Rhodopseudomonas palustris: one gene and its partner. The protein of the gene in region 1 interacts with the protein of each later gene in a pairwise test. Links are inferred from orthologs where the notes say so. Each region holds a gene or a part of one and is shown on either strand. Other genes may lie near its edges.

Evidence for each region.
Region 2: the proteins of def (region 1) and FLL57_RS20790 interact in binary tests that used the Escherichia coli proteins (3 or more experiments, as listed by UniProt). The link is inferred for Rhodopseudomonas palustris from one-to-one orthologs.

Annotation. Positions count from the first base shown.
Region 1 is NZ_CP041387.1:4,233,227-4,238,487, forward strand. What follows is about bases 542-3,343. They hold def (peptide deformylase), read right to left. Parts: upstream 2,306-3,343; coding sequence 1,778-2,305; downstream 542-1,777. Other genes in these bases: truA (tRNA pseudouridine(38-40) synthase TruA), read right to left, coding at 542-593; fmt (methionyl-tRNA formyltransferase), read right to left, coding at 770-1,702; FLL57_RS19490 (DNA recombination protein RmuC), read left to right, coding at 2,455-3,343. Outside these bases: more of truA, read right to left, coding at 1-541; more of FLL57_RS19490, read left to right, coding at 3,344-3,654; FLL57_RS19495 (AmpG family muropeptide MFS transporter), read left to right, coding at 3,725-5,104; FLL57_RS19500 (hypothetical protein), read right to left, coding at 5,142-5,261. UniProt on the Escherichia coli protein: Removes the formyl group from the N-terminal Met of newly synthesized proteins. Requires at least a dipeptide for an efficient rate of reaction. N-terminal L-methionine is a prerequisite for activity but the enzyme has broad specificity at other positions.
Region 2 is NZ_CP041387.1:4,510,258-4,517,609, forward strand. Bases 2,182-5,047 are described here. They hold FLL57_RS20790 (aspartate-semialdehyde dehydrogenase), read left to right. Parts: upstream 2,182-3,030; coding sequence 3,031-4,065; downstream 4,066-5,047. Other genes in these bases: FLL57_RS20785 (hypothetical protein), read right to left, coding at 2,182-2,915; FLL57_RS20795 (TIGR00645 family protein), read left to right, coding at 4,200-4,754; FLL57_RS20800 (carbonic anhydrase), read right to left, coding at 4,902-5,047. Also shown: FLL57_RS20765 (YbfB/YjiJ family MFS transporter), read right to left, coding at 1-68; leuB (3-isopropylmalate dehydrogenase), read left to right, coding at 291-1,403; FLL57_RS20780 (hypothetical protein), read right to left, coding at 1,561-1,962; more of FLL57_RS20785, read right to left, coding at 2,106-2,181; more of FLL57_RS20800, read right to left, coding at 5,048-5,546; FLL57_RS20805 (HpcH/HpaI aldolase/citrate lyase family protein), read left to right, coding at 5,726-6,604; FLL57_RS20810 (IS110 family transposase), read right to left, coding at 6,687-7,352.

The DNA of each region.
Region 1 (5,261 bases):
CGGACCTGGCTGTGCAGGTAGGAGCGCGCATTCGTGACGATATCGACGGCGTCGCCGTCGCGGATCACGTCGAGCAGGTCGAGGGTCTTCTCCGGCGAGGCCGCCTGGCACTCGGTGTCGCGGAATGTGGTGAAGTCGTGCTTGCCGATCAGCACCTGCGCGGCGCGGTGCATCGCGTCGGTATCGAGCGACTTCGGCACCCGCCACACCTTGCCGAGATCGAGCGCCAGGTTGGAGCGGCGGTTGGCGATGCGATAGCGATAGTGCCGCCGCACTGCCGAGAACCGCGCCTCGAACGTCTCCGGCACGATCTCGGCCGCCAGCACCGCGACCGGATTGGGCCGCAGATGGGCGTTCAGCGCGTCGCGGAGTTTGTCGGCGCGGAACGGCTTGGCGATGTCGAGATGCGCCACCTGCCCGAGCGCGTGGACGCCCGCGTCGGTGCGGCCGGCGCCGTGCACCCGCACCGCCTCGCCGCACGTCGCTAGTGCCGCCGCCTCCAGCGCGCCCTGCACCGACGGAAGCTTCGGCTGCAACTGCCAGCCACAAAACGGCGCGCCGTCATATTCGATGGTGAGTTTGTAGCGGGGCATGCGACTCATCTTTAGGGCGCGGCGTAGCCCCGAATTCTGTCGTCATCGCCCGGCTCGACCGGGCGACCCAGTATTGCAGAGCGTCAGTAACAGATCACGAACGCTCTGGGATACTGGGCCACCCGCATGCGCGGGTGGTGACGGCCGACGATTGGGGTAGCGGCTCGGATAGAACCCTAAGCCACCCGCACGCCCTTCGCGATCGGGGTGCCGCGCAAAAACTCCTCGACGGTCATCGGCTGCTTGCCGGCGCGCTGCAATTGCGCGATCCGGATCGCGCCGTCGCCGCAAGCAATCGTGAGATCATCGCCGATCACTTCGCCCGGCGTACCGCGGCCCTCGGCGAGCGCGCAGCGCAGCACCTTGATCCGCACCGGCTGACCTTCGATCGGCAATTCGCACCACGCGCCCGGGAACGGCGACAGGCCGTGGATGTGGCGCAGCACCGCGCGCGCCGGCTGCGAAAAGTCGATCCTGGCTTCGGCCTTGTCGATCTTGGCCGCGTAGGTGACGCCATCTTCGGGCTGCCTGGTGAGCTGCAGCCCGCCGCGCTCCAGCGCCGCCATCGCCCGCACCATCAGGTCGGCGCCGAGCCGGGCGAGCTGATCGTGCACGTCGGTGACCGTCATGGCGTCGGTAATGGCGATCCGCTCGGCCATCGCGACGTCGCCGGTGTCGAGGCCAGCGTCCATCTTCATCACCATCACGCCGGTTTCGGCGTCACCCGCCATGATGGCGCGATTGAGCGGCGCGGCGCCGCGCCAGCGCGGCAGCAGCGAGCCGTGCAGATTGAAGCAGCCAAGTGCGGGCGCATCGAGAATCGGCTGCGGCAGAATCATGCCATAAGCGACGACGACGGCCGCATCCGCCTCGTGGGCGCGAAAATTCGCCAGCGCCTCCTCGGTGCGCAACGTCTTCGGCGTCAGCACGGGCGCCTGCAGCCGATGTGCCGCGAGCGCCACCGGCGTCTCCTGCAGCTTCATGCCGCGACCGGCCGGTTTCGGCTCGCGCGTGTAAACCGCGGCAATGTCGTGCCCGTAGGCCGACAGCGCCAGCAGCGTCGGCACCGCGAATTCGGGCGTGCCCATGAAGACGAGGCGAAGCGGCATGACATAAGTCCTGGACAGATCTGGCGATGGAGGCCGAGCGGCCGCAACGCGCCCGCCGGTCACCTGCGCGAGCGCTCAGACGTATTTGATGCCGCGCTTGGCAGCCTTCTCGAACTTGCGAATCACCATCGCGCGCTTCAGCTTCGACAGGTGATCGACGAACAGCACGCCGTTGAGGTGGTCGATCTCGTGCTGGATGCAGGTCGCGAACAGACCGTCGGCGTCCTCTTCCCGGACGTTGCCGTCGAGATCGGTGTAGCGGATCCGCACCGTCTTCGGGCGCTCGACCTCGGCGTAGTATTCCGGGATCGACAGGCAGCCTTCCTCATAGACGTTCATCTCAGCGGACGCGCCGACGATCTCAGGATTGATGAAGGCGCGCGGATCGCTTTTGCCGTCGCCCTCCTTGCGGACGATATCCATCGTGATCAGCCGCACCGGCTCGGCGATCTGGATCGCCGCCAGCCCGATTCCGGGGGCCTCGTACATGCTCTCGAACATATCGTCGGCGAGCTTGCGGATCTCGGTCGTCACCTCGGCGACGGGCTTGGAGATTTCACGTAGCCGCTTGTCGGGCAGGATGATGATTTCGCGCAGGGCCATGGCGGCGATTTAAGCGGCGCCGACGTTGCGGTCAATCCGGGACCGAACGGAGCCTCTGCCACTTTCGGCGCGTTCGGGCTTAAAGGTCTGTTCAGCGCCCTGTTCTATCTTCGTTCCCCATGAGTGTGCAATCTGCGACACCGGCGGCGATGGATCAGATCCTGTTCAGGTTCGGCGACCTCCCGGTCAGCGTCGGAATGGCCGGCGGGGCTATTGCAGTCGTGGCACTGGCGCTGCTCGCGATCATCGCCGTGCTGGTGGCCCGGGGCAGCGCCGCGCGGCGGACCGCAGAGATCGACCAGCGGCTGGCACTGTTGATGCGGGCCCAGCACGAGGCCAACGGCCGGGTCGATGCGATGGGCCGGGCGCTCGCCGGCCGCCAGGCCGAGATGGCCCGGGCGATGAGCGAACGGCTCGACAGCGTCACCCACCGGTTCGGCCAGTCGCTGACCCAGTCGACCCGCTACACCATGCAGAGCCTGCAGGCGCTGCACGAGCGGCTCGGCATCATTGACCGTGCCCATGACAACCTCACCGAATTGACCGATCAGGTGACGACCCTGCGCGACGTGCTCGCCAACAAGCAGGCGCGCGGCGCGTTCGGCCAGGCCAGGATGGAAACGATCGTGCAGGACGGGCTGCCGAAGGGCTCGTTCGCGTTCCAATACACGCTGTCGACCGGCAAGCGGCCGGACTGCGTGGTGCTGATGCCGGATCAGCCGCCGCTGTGCATCGATGCCAAGTTCCCGCTCGAAGCCGTCACAGCGCTGCGCGAGGCGCGGACCGACGAGGAGAGAAAGTCCGCTTCGCAGCGGCTGCGCATCGACGTGATGCGCCACGTCGACGACATTGCGTCGAAATATCTGATCCCGGGCGAGACCCAGGACACCGCGCTGATGTTCGTGCCGTCGGAGTCGGTCTATGCGGAAATCCACGACGGTTTCGACGACGTGATTCAGAAGGCCTATCGTGCCCGCGTCGTGCTGGTGTCGCCGTCGCTCTTGATGCTGGCGATCCAGGTGATGCAGCAGATCCTGAAGGACGCGCGCATGCGCGACGCCGCCGACCAGATCCGCACCGAAGTGCTCAGCCTGTCCGACGATCTGGCTCGCTTGCGCGAGCGCGTCACCAAACTGCAGACCCATTTCGGCCAGGTCAACGACGACGTCCGCCAGATCCTGATCTCGGCCGACAAGATCGAGCGCCGCGCCGCTCGGATCGAGGAGCTGGACTTCAGCGACCCGGCCGCCCCTGCAGCGGCTTCCGCGCCCGAAGCGCCGTTGGCGCCCGACCGCGCTGACCTGTTCGCCGCAGCGAGCTTCCGCATCGACGAAATGACGCGGAGCTGACGAAGCAGGGCTCCGGCCATCATCACCGCGGCCGCCCGCTTGGCGCCGCCGAATCGGATAGATTCACCCCATGACTAGCCCCGCTTCCGGCCTGCCACAGGCCGATCCCGCCGCTCCGCAGAGTCCCGCCAAGCCGGGCTGGCGCGACGCGATGGCGGTGTATTTGCAGCCCCGCGTGCTGGTGGTGCTGTTTCTCGGGTTCGCGTCGGGGCTCCCGCTGGCACTGTCTGGCTCGACGCTGCTGGTCTGGATGCGGGAGTCCGGCGTCGATCTCGGCACCATCGGGCTGTTCGCGCTGGTCGGCACGCCCTACACGCTGAAGTTCATCTGGGCGCCGCTGGTCGATGCGCTGCATGTCCCGCTGCTGACGCGCGCCTTCGGCCGCCGTCGCGGCTGGCTGGTGTTCGCGCAGCTATTGCTGATCGCCGCAATCCTGCTGCTGGCGCTCACCGATCCGGCGAAGTCGCCGCTGTATGTGGCAATCGGCGCGTTGCTGGTCGCCGCCGCCTCGGCGACCCAGGACATCGTCATCGACGCCTTCCGCGTGGAGAGCCTTCCGGAAGACGAGCAGGCTGCCGGTATGGCGTCCTATGTGGCCGCCTACCGGATCGGCATGTTAATCTCGACCGCTGGCGTGCTGTTCCTGGTCAGCGCTTATGAGAGCACTGGACTGACGCGCAACACCGCGTGGATGTGGGGCTATGTGACGATGGCCGCAATGGTGCTGATCGGCACCGTCACGGCGCTGGTCGCCACCGAGCCGGAGCAGTCACGCCGCGCCGAAGCGGCGACCAGCGGCGAAAGCAGCTTCAAGCGGGTGTTCCACGCGGCGCTCGGCGCCTTCACCGAATTTCTCACCCGCAAGGATGCGCTCACCGTCCTCGCCTTCGTGGTGCTGTTCAAGTTCACCGACGCGTTCTCCGGCACCATGACGGCGCCGTTCGTGATCGATCTCGGCTATTCGCGCAACGACTATGCGGCGATCGTCAAGGGAGTCGGGCTGGCGGCAACGCTGATCGGCGGCTTCGCCGGCGGCTATTTGGCCCGGCGCTATTCGCTGGTCACCAGCCTGTGGATCGGGGCGGTGCTGCAGGCGGTGTCGAATCTGGCGTTCGCCTGGCTGTCGACCGTCGGCGTCAATCAATGGGCGCTGGCGATGGCGATCTCGGTGGAGAATTTCACCGGCGCGATCGGCACGGTGATCTTCGTCGCGTACCTGTCGGCGCTGTGCCAGAACCCGCTACATACCGCAACGCAGTACGCGCTTCTCACCGCGCTGGCCGCGGTCGGTCGCACCTATCTGTCCGCCGGCGCCGGCTACGTGGCACAGGCGACCGGCTGGCCGGCATTCTTCATCATCAGCGTCGCAGTGGCCGTCCCGAGCCTGGTGCTGCTGGCCTTTCTGCAACGCCGCGACCACTTCGCCACGCTCCGGCCGGCGAAGGCGTAGCAAACGCTCGCTCCCCACGAACGCGAGTGGCTGCGGCTTACTTCACCAGACTCCATTTGGTCACGACCGCTTCGCTGATCTGGCCGGGCTCGCTGGCGCACGCCACCGACCCGACCTTCAGCGCGACCTGTTTGCCGCGGTGAGACTTCAATTGCGA
Region 2 (7,352 bases), 280 kb from region 1 along the record:
AGCGACAGGATCAGGATCAGGCGCGCCGGATGAGCAGGCGCCGCCTCGGTGCGGTCGAGCAGTGTCAAGCGTTTCTCCCGCCGCCATTCTGGCAGCCGCCCCGCCCGACCGGCAAGCAGCCGCTGCGCAACACTGTCTTGCCAAGCCCGCACCGGCGATCTAGCACTCGGCCCCGCGAATTCCTCACGGCGTCGTTGCCGGGCTCGACCCGGCAATCCAGCTTCTTGCGAGACGGATGGATGCCCGGGTCAAGCCCGGGCATGACGACCTCCATTGATATCGAGGCTCATATGGCAACGCACAAACTGCTTCTTCTTCCCGGGGACGGCATCGGCACCGAAGTGATGGCCGAGGTCAGCCGGCTGATCGACTGGCTCAACAAGGCCGGCATTGCCAGCTTCGAGACCGAGCACGGGCTGGTCGGCGGCGCCGCCTATGATGCCGACAAGGTGGCGATCACCGACGCTACGATGGCGCTGGCGCACGCCTCCGACGCGGTGATCTTCGGCGCGGTCGGCGGTCCGAAGTGGGACGGCGTGCCGTACGACGCCCGCCCCGAGGCCGGCCTGCTGCGGCTGCGCAAGGATCTCGGCCTGTTCGCCAATCTGCGCCCGGCGGTTTGCTACCCGGCGCTGGCGGATTCCTCCAGCCTGAAGCGCGACGTGGTCGAGGGCCTCGACATCATGATCGTCCGCGAGCTGACCGGCGGGGTGTATTTCGGCGAGCCGAAGACCATCACCGACCTCGGAGGTGGCCAGAAGCGCGCGATCGACACCCAGGTCTACGACACCTACGAGATCGAGCGCATCGCTCGCGTCGCCTTCGACCTGGCGCAGAAACGCCGCAACAAGGTGACCTCGATGGAGAAGCGCAACGTCATGAAGACGGGCGTGCTCTGGAACGAGGTGGTGACCCAGGTGCACGACCGCGAATACAAGTCGGTGCAGCTCGAGCACCAGCTCGCCGATTCCGGCGGCATGAACCTCGTCAAGTGGCCGAAGCAGTTCGACGTCATCGTCACCGACAACCTGTTCGGCGACATGCTGTCCGACATCGCCGCGATGCTGACCGGCTCGCTCGGCATGCTGCCGTCGGCCTCGCTCGGCGCGGTCGACACCAAGACCGGCAAGCGCAAGTCGATGTACGAGCCGGTGCACGGCTCGGCCCCGGACATCGCCGGCAAGGGCATGGCCAATCCGGTGGCGATGCTGGCCTCGTTCGGCATGGCGCTGCGCTATTCGCTCGACATGGGCGCGCTCGCCGACAAGCTCGATCAGGCGATCGCCGCGGTGCTGGCCAAGGGCCTGCGCACCGCCGACATCAAGAGCGAAGGCACCACCGTGGTGTCGACCTCGCAGATGGGCGAAGCGATCGTCGCCGAGATGCAGGCGCTGCACGGCTGAGGTGTTGCCGCATCCTTCGAGACGCCGCGGCCAGGCTCTTCGAGCCTCGCCCGGCGCCTCAGGATCGGGCGCCGGCGGGCGCTTTGATCGCCGGCTAAGGCTCAAACAAAACGCCCGGCTCACGCCGGGCGTTCGTGTTTCTGACAGGACGCGCCGATCAGTACAGCGGGAAAGCGGTCGGATAGCCGCCGAGGTCGGACGCCGGGTTGAGCGGCCAGCGGTCGAGCGGACGCTGACCGTTCTCGCGGGCGAACGAATAACCCGGCGGGAAAGCGTAGTCGCTGAACTTGCGGTCGCCCGGCAGCACCTCGGTGCCGGCATCGAGCCAGGACCGCTTGGTGACGTAAACCCGGGTACGCGGACCGGACTGATAAACCACGTTCGGGCCGCGGGCGCCGTAGCGGATCTGGTCGGAGGTGCTGTAAACCCGCTTCTTCTTCGGCGCGGCATCGGCAGTGCTGGTGCCGATCAAGGCAACGGCGGCTGCCGCGAGCAGCACCGGCAACAGTCTGGCGGCAGTGGATTTCACGAGCATCGGGGTCCCCATCGGCAGGCGCATTCCAGGTTCGTCCTTTGTAGCCGTCGCCGCACGCCGGCCACAAGGTCAATCCGGCAACACCGCGTGACAATCATTCAATCCGCGCGAGGCCGAAATGTTGCATCAACTCCAGCGCGTTAGCCGGCACGGAGCGGCCCCGGCGATCACAGCCGCCCCCGCAGCACCGGGTCTTGCACGCCGGTCACCCAATCGGCGGAGGCCGACGCGGCCGGAAGCTGATTCGGCGCGCAGCGTTCCCGCCGCAGCTCGGCCTGCGCGAACGCGGCCGCGGTGGCGGCGTCCCCGCTCAGCAGCACCAGCCGGTCGAGCAGGCAGGCAACCGCGGCCCGGCGCTGCGGCCCGGTGTCACCACGGCAGGAAAAGCCCGAGATCCGCAGGCCGGCCGTCTCGATCGGCTTGACGAAGCCGAGACAGGCGCCAGCCGGACGATCGCCGCCGGCCGTTCCGAACAGCGGCACCGGGCCGAATTTGGTTTCGATCACCCCGGCGGCCTCGAGCGCGGCGGTGCCGCCCGGGTCCATCCGCGCCGCCAGCTCCACTTCAGGCGCCAGCCGGGATGCCTCGCTGCCGATCCGGTAGACCTCGATCTCGGCCGCCACCGGCTCGCCGGGCGCTGCAATCCGCACCACGTCCTTGCGGCCGCCGTCGGGGTGGCGAAGGATTTCGGTGCTGTCGGATTTTCCCGGCCAATCGAGCTGGCTGACCGCGAACGCCGGAGAGGAGCGCGGCGCCACGCTCCAGCCCGGCTCAGGCTCGGCGGTGACCGCCGCGGTGATCGCGGCGTCGGTCAACGGATTGGCGCTGTAGAACACGATCAGGCCGATCAGCGCCAGCGCGCCGACATAGGCCAGCATCCGCAGCACGGTGTCGCGGCATTCGTCGGCGAAACTGCGCAGCGCCGGGTGAATCCGGGACGGATGGGCAGCGGCGCGGAGGGCCGGGTTGCTTCGCATTGGCGCGGGCTCGAAAGGGTAATACGTTGTGTCAGCGGCGTTTCTCGCATAGAAGCGCTGACTTCTCCTTGCTGCGGCCTGCCGCAGCGGAGCAAATTCCTTCGGAGAGTGAACGATGGGTTACAAAGTCGCGGTAGTGGGTGCGACCGGCAATGTCGGGCGTGAGATGCTCGCCATTCTGGACGAACGCAAGTTCCCGGCCGACGAGGTGGTGGCGCTGGCATCGCGCCGCTCGGTCGGCGTCGAGGTGAGCTACGGCGACAAAACCCTGAAATGCAAGGCGCTCGAGCACTACGACTTCAGCGACGTCGACATCTGCCTGATGTCGGCGGGCGGCGAGGTGTCGAAGGAGTGGTCGCCGAAGATCGGCCAGCAGGGCGCGGTCGTGATCGACAATTCGTCGGCGTGGCGGATGGATCCGGACGTGCCGCTGATCGTGCCGGAAGTGAACGCCGCGGCCGCCGCCGGCTTCACCAAGAAGAACATCATCGCCAATCCGAACTGCTCGACCGCGCAGCTCGTGGTGGCGCTGAAGCCGCTGCACGATCACGCCAAGATCAAGCGCGTGGTGGTGTCGACCTATCAGTCGGTGTCGGGCGCCGGCAAGGACGCGATGGACGAACTGTTCTCGCAGACCAAGGCCGTCTACACCAACGACGAGCTGGTGAATAAGAAGTTCCCCAAGCGGATCGCTTTCAACCTCATCCCGCAGATCGACGTCTTCATGGAAGATGGCTTTACCAAGGAAGAGTGGAAGATGATGGTCGAGACCAAGAAGATCCTCGACCCCAAGATCAAGCTGACCGCGACCTGCGTGCGGGTGCCGGTGTTCGTCAGCCATTCGGAATCGGTCAACATCGAGTTCGAGAACCCGATCACCGCCGACGAGGCGCGCGAAATCCTGCGCAAGGCGCCGGGCTGCCTGGTGATCGACAAGCACGAGCCGGGCGGCTACGTCACGCCGTACGAAGCCGCCGGCGAAGACGCCACCTACATCAGCCGCATCCGCGAGGATGCGACGGTCGAGAACGGCCTGGTGCTGTGGTGCGTGTCCGACAACCTGCGCAAGGGCGCGGCGCTGAACGCGATCCAGATCGCCGAGGCGCTGATCAACCGCAAGCTGATCACCGCCAAGAAGCAGGCGGCATAGTCCGCCGCAGATCGGTACTGATTGCTGATGGCCGGGGCTCGTCCCCGGCCATTTGCGTTCATGGTGCGCAATGGTACTGACGAAAGGCCGCAGCCGCGCTAGGCTGACGCAGCTCCATCGCCGACGGACCTGCCATGACCGACCAGCCCGATCCGCCGACCTCGTCCTCCGCCACCAAGCGCGTCGAGCGCGGCTTCGAGACCGTGCTGTTCAACAGCCGCTGGCTGATGGCTCCGTTCTATTTCGGGCTGGTGATCAGCCTGCTGGTGCTGCTGTACAAATTCGTGGTGCTGCTCGCCGAACTGATCCTGCACGCCACCCTCGCCAAGGAATCCGACATCATCCTCGGCGTGCTCAGCCTGATCGACGTCTCACTGACCGGCAATCTGGTACTAATCGTGGTGTTCTCCGGCTACGAAAACTTCGTGTCGCGGATCGACCCCGGCGATCACCCCGATTGGCCCGAATGGATGACCAAGGTCGACTTCGCCGGGCTGAAGCAAAAACTGCTGGCCTCGATCGTGGCGATCTCGGCGATCCAGGTGCTGAAGGCGTTCATGAACATCGACAGCTACGACCAGACCAAGCTGGCCTGGCTGATCGGCATCCATCTGGTGTTCGTGATCTCGACCCTGATCATGGCGCTGTCCGACCGCTGGGGTCACAGCGACGACAAGGGCGGCCACTAGGCCGCCGACGCGAGCATGCTCGCGCTCGAACCCTCTTGCGCGGGCGCGATCCGCGCATCCATCCTGCGCGTCTCAGCGCGCGGCGGACATTCTGCGAAGGGTGAGGGATTGCCGGGTCGAGGCCCGGCAATGACGTCGCGTTCCGTCTCACACCACCTTCACGACCGGCACGAACTGCTTGCTGTCCTGATCGAGCACGTAGAGCTCGCCGTCGGCGACGCCGAAATAGGCGCCGTGGAGCTGCAGCCGGCCGCGCTCGACCAATATTTGGATACAGGGGAAGGTCATCAGATTCTCGATGCTGCGGAACACCGCGGCCTTCTCGATCCGGGTGCGGAAGTCCTGCACGGTTTCGTGGTCGCGCTTTTCGACGACTTCGCCGGGCTTGGTGAACATCTGCATCCAGCGGCCGATGAAATCGCTCTCGGTCAGCGGCGGGGTTTTGTCGGTGAAGGCTTTGATGCCGCCGCATTGGGCGTGGCCGAGCACCACGATGTGCTTCACCTTGAGCACCTGCACGGCGAATTCCAGCGCCGCCGAAACGCCGTGGGCGCCGCCGTCGGGCTCGTACACCGGCACCAGATTGGCGACGTTGCGGACCACGAAGATCTCGCCCGGCCCGGCGTCGAAAATCACCTCCGGCGAGACGCGGCTGTCGCAGCAGCCGATCACCATCACCTCCGGCGACTGACCGCGCTCGGAGAGTTCGCGATAGCGGCTCTGCTCGGTCGGCAGCCGCTGGCTTCGGAACGCTTCGTAGCCCGAGATCAGGGACGTCGGAAAAGAGGTCATCGGCGCGGTCTCTCCATGGTGGACAATGGCGCGTATGCGAGCGGGATGCGATGCGACCAGGATACGCGCGCGCCTGATCCCGCACCGATAATCACAGGATGCGACCGCGAACAAGCCTTCCGGCCCGGCGGCCGGGATGCTATCGCCTCGGGCGATTTTCGTATCGCCAGGGGGGAACCATGATCCGACCGCGCCGCAGCCTGTTGTTCATGCCGGGATCGAACGCGCGAGCGCTCGAAAAAGCCCGGCTGCTGCCCGCCGACGGCCTGATCCTGGACCTCGAAGACGCGGTGGCGCCGGACGCCAAGGATGTCGCGCGCGACCAGATCGCCGCTGCGGTGGCGGCCAAGGGCTACGGCAAGCGCGAGGTGCTGGTGCGGATCAACGCGCTCGACACCGCGTGGTGGCAGGACGACGTCGCGATGGCCGCAAAGGCCGGGCCCGACGGCATTCTGGTGCCGAAGGTCTCGACCATCGAGGACATCGCCACCGTCGGCAACAGGCTCGCCGAACTCGGCGCCGATCCGTCGATCCGGGTCTGGATCATGATCGAGACCGCGCGCGGCGTGCTGCACGCCGAGGAACTGGCGGCGCAGAAGCACGATGCCAAGTCCCGGCTGGAAGGCTTCGTGTTCGGCCCCAATGACATCTCGCGCGAGACCGGCATCCGGATGCTGCCCGGGCGTTCCACCATGCTGCCGATGATCACGCGTTGCGTGCTCGCCGCCCGGGTTCACGGCCTGATCGCGCTGGATGGTCCGTACAGCGACATCGGCAATGTCGACGGCCTGTCCGAAGAGTGCGCGCAGGCCCGCGATCTCGGGTTCGACGGCAAGACGCTGATCCATCCCGGCCAGATCGACGCCTGCAACGCCGCCTTTACGCCGCCGGCGGAAGACGTCGCGCAGGCCCGCAAGATCCTCGCCGCGTTCGAGCGCCCGGAGAACCAGGGCCGCGGCGCGATCCAGCTCGACGGCCGCATGGTCGAACGGCTGCACGCCGAGATCGCCAGGAAGACGATTGCGATCGCGGATGCGATCGAAACGGCGGGCCATTAAGGCCGCGAGCGGCTCATATAGCTGATGGTCATTCCGGGGCGCGAGCGATAGCTCGCGAACCCGGAATCTACCGTGTCTCCTGTCAAGTCAGTGATGCGCCTTTCCAGGGCTGTCCGGACCTCAGAACAGCATTGGCGAACACGACGAGCCGGCGGAGCACAGCGATGAGTGCAACCTTCACTGGCTTGCCGTCGGCGATCAGGCGTTCGTAGAACGGTCGCAGGATTTTATTGTGCCGGCTGGCGGCGACGGCCGCCATGTAGAGGATGTGTCGGACGGCCGCACGGCCGCCGCGGATGCGGGCCGGAGCGGTCATCGTACCGCTTTGGCGAACGAACGGCGCCACGCCGACCAGCGCTGCGGCGGCCTTGTTGTCGACGCGGCCGAGCTCGGGCACCATGGCGATCAGGGTCATCGCCGAGGTGACGCCGATGCCTTTGATGGTGGTGAGCAGGCGTTGGGCCGCGACCAGGTCGGCGCTCTGGCGGAGCAGGGTCTGCATCCTCTGCTGGAGTGATTTGTCTTCGGCCCGAAGCATGTCGAGGTGCTGCTCGATCGCCTGCCGGATCTCGGCGAGCCGCGTCGTCGCCAGCCGGCAACTCTCGGCGTGGATCATCTGTTTGAGCTGGTCGCGGCGGCTGGCGCATTCATGAAGCGCCTCCCGGACCGGATTTTCCTCGAGTTCGACGTGATCGGGCTTGCGGCCTCGGATTTCGTCGGGGCTCGCCGCATATGCCGCGAGCAGGCG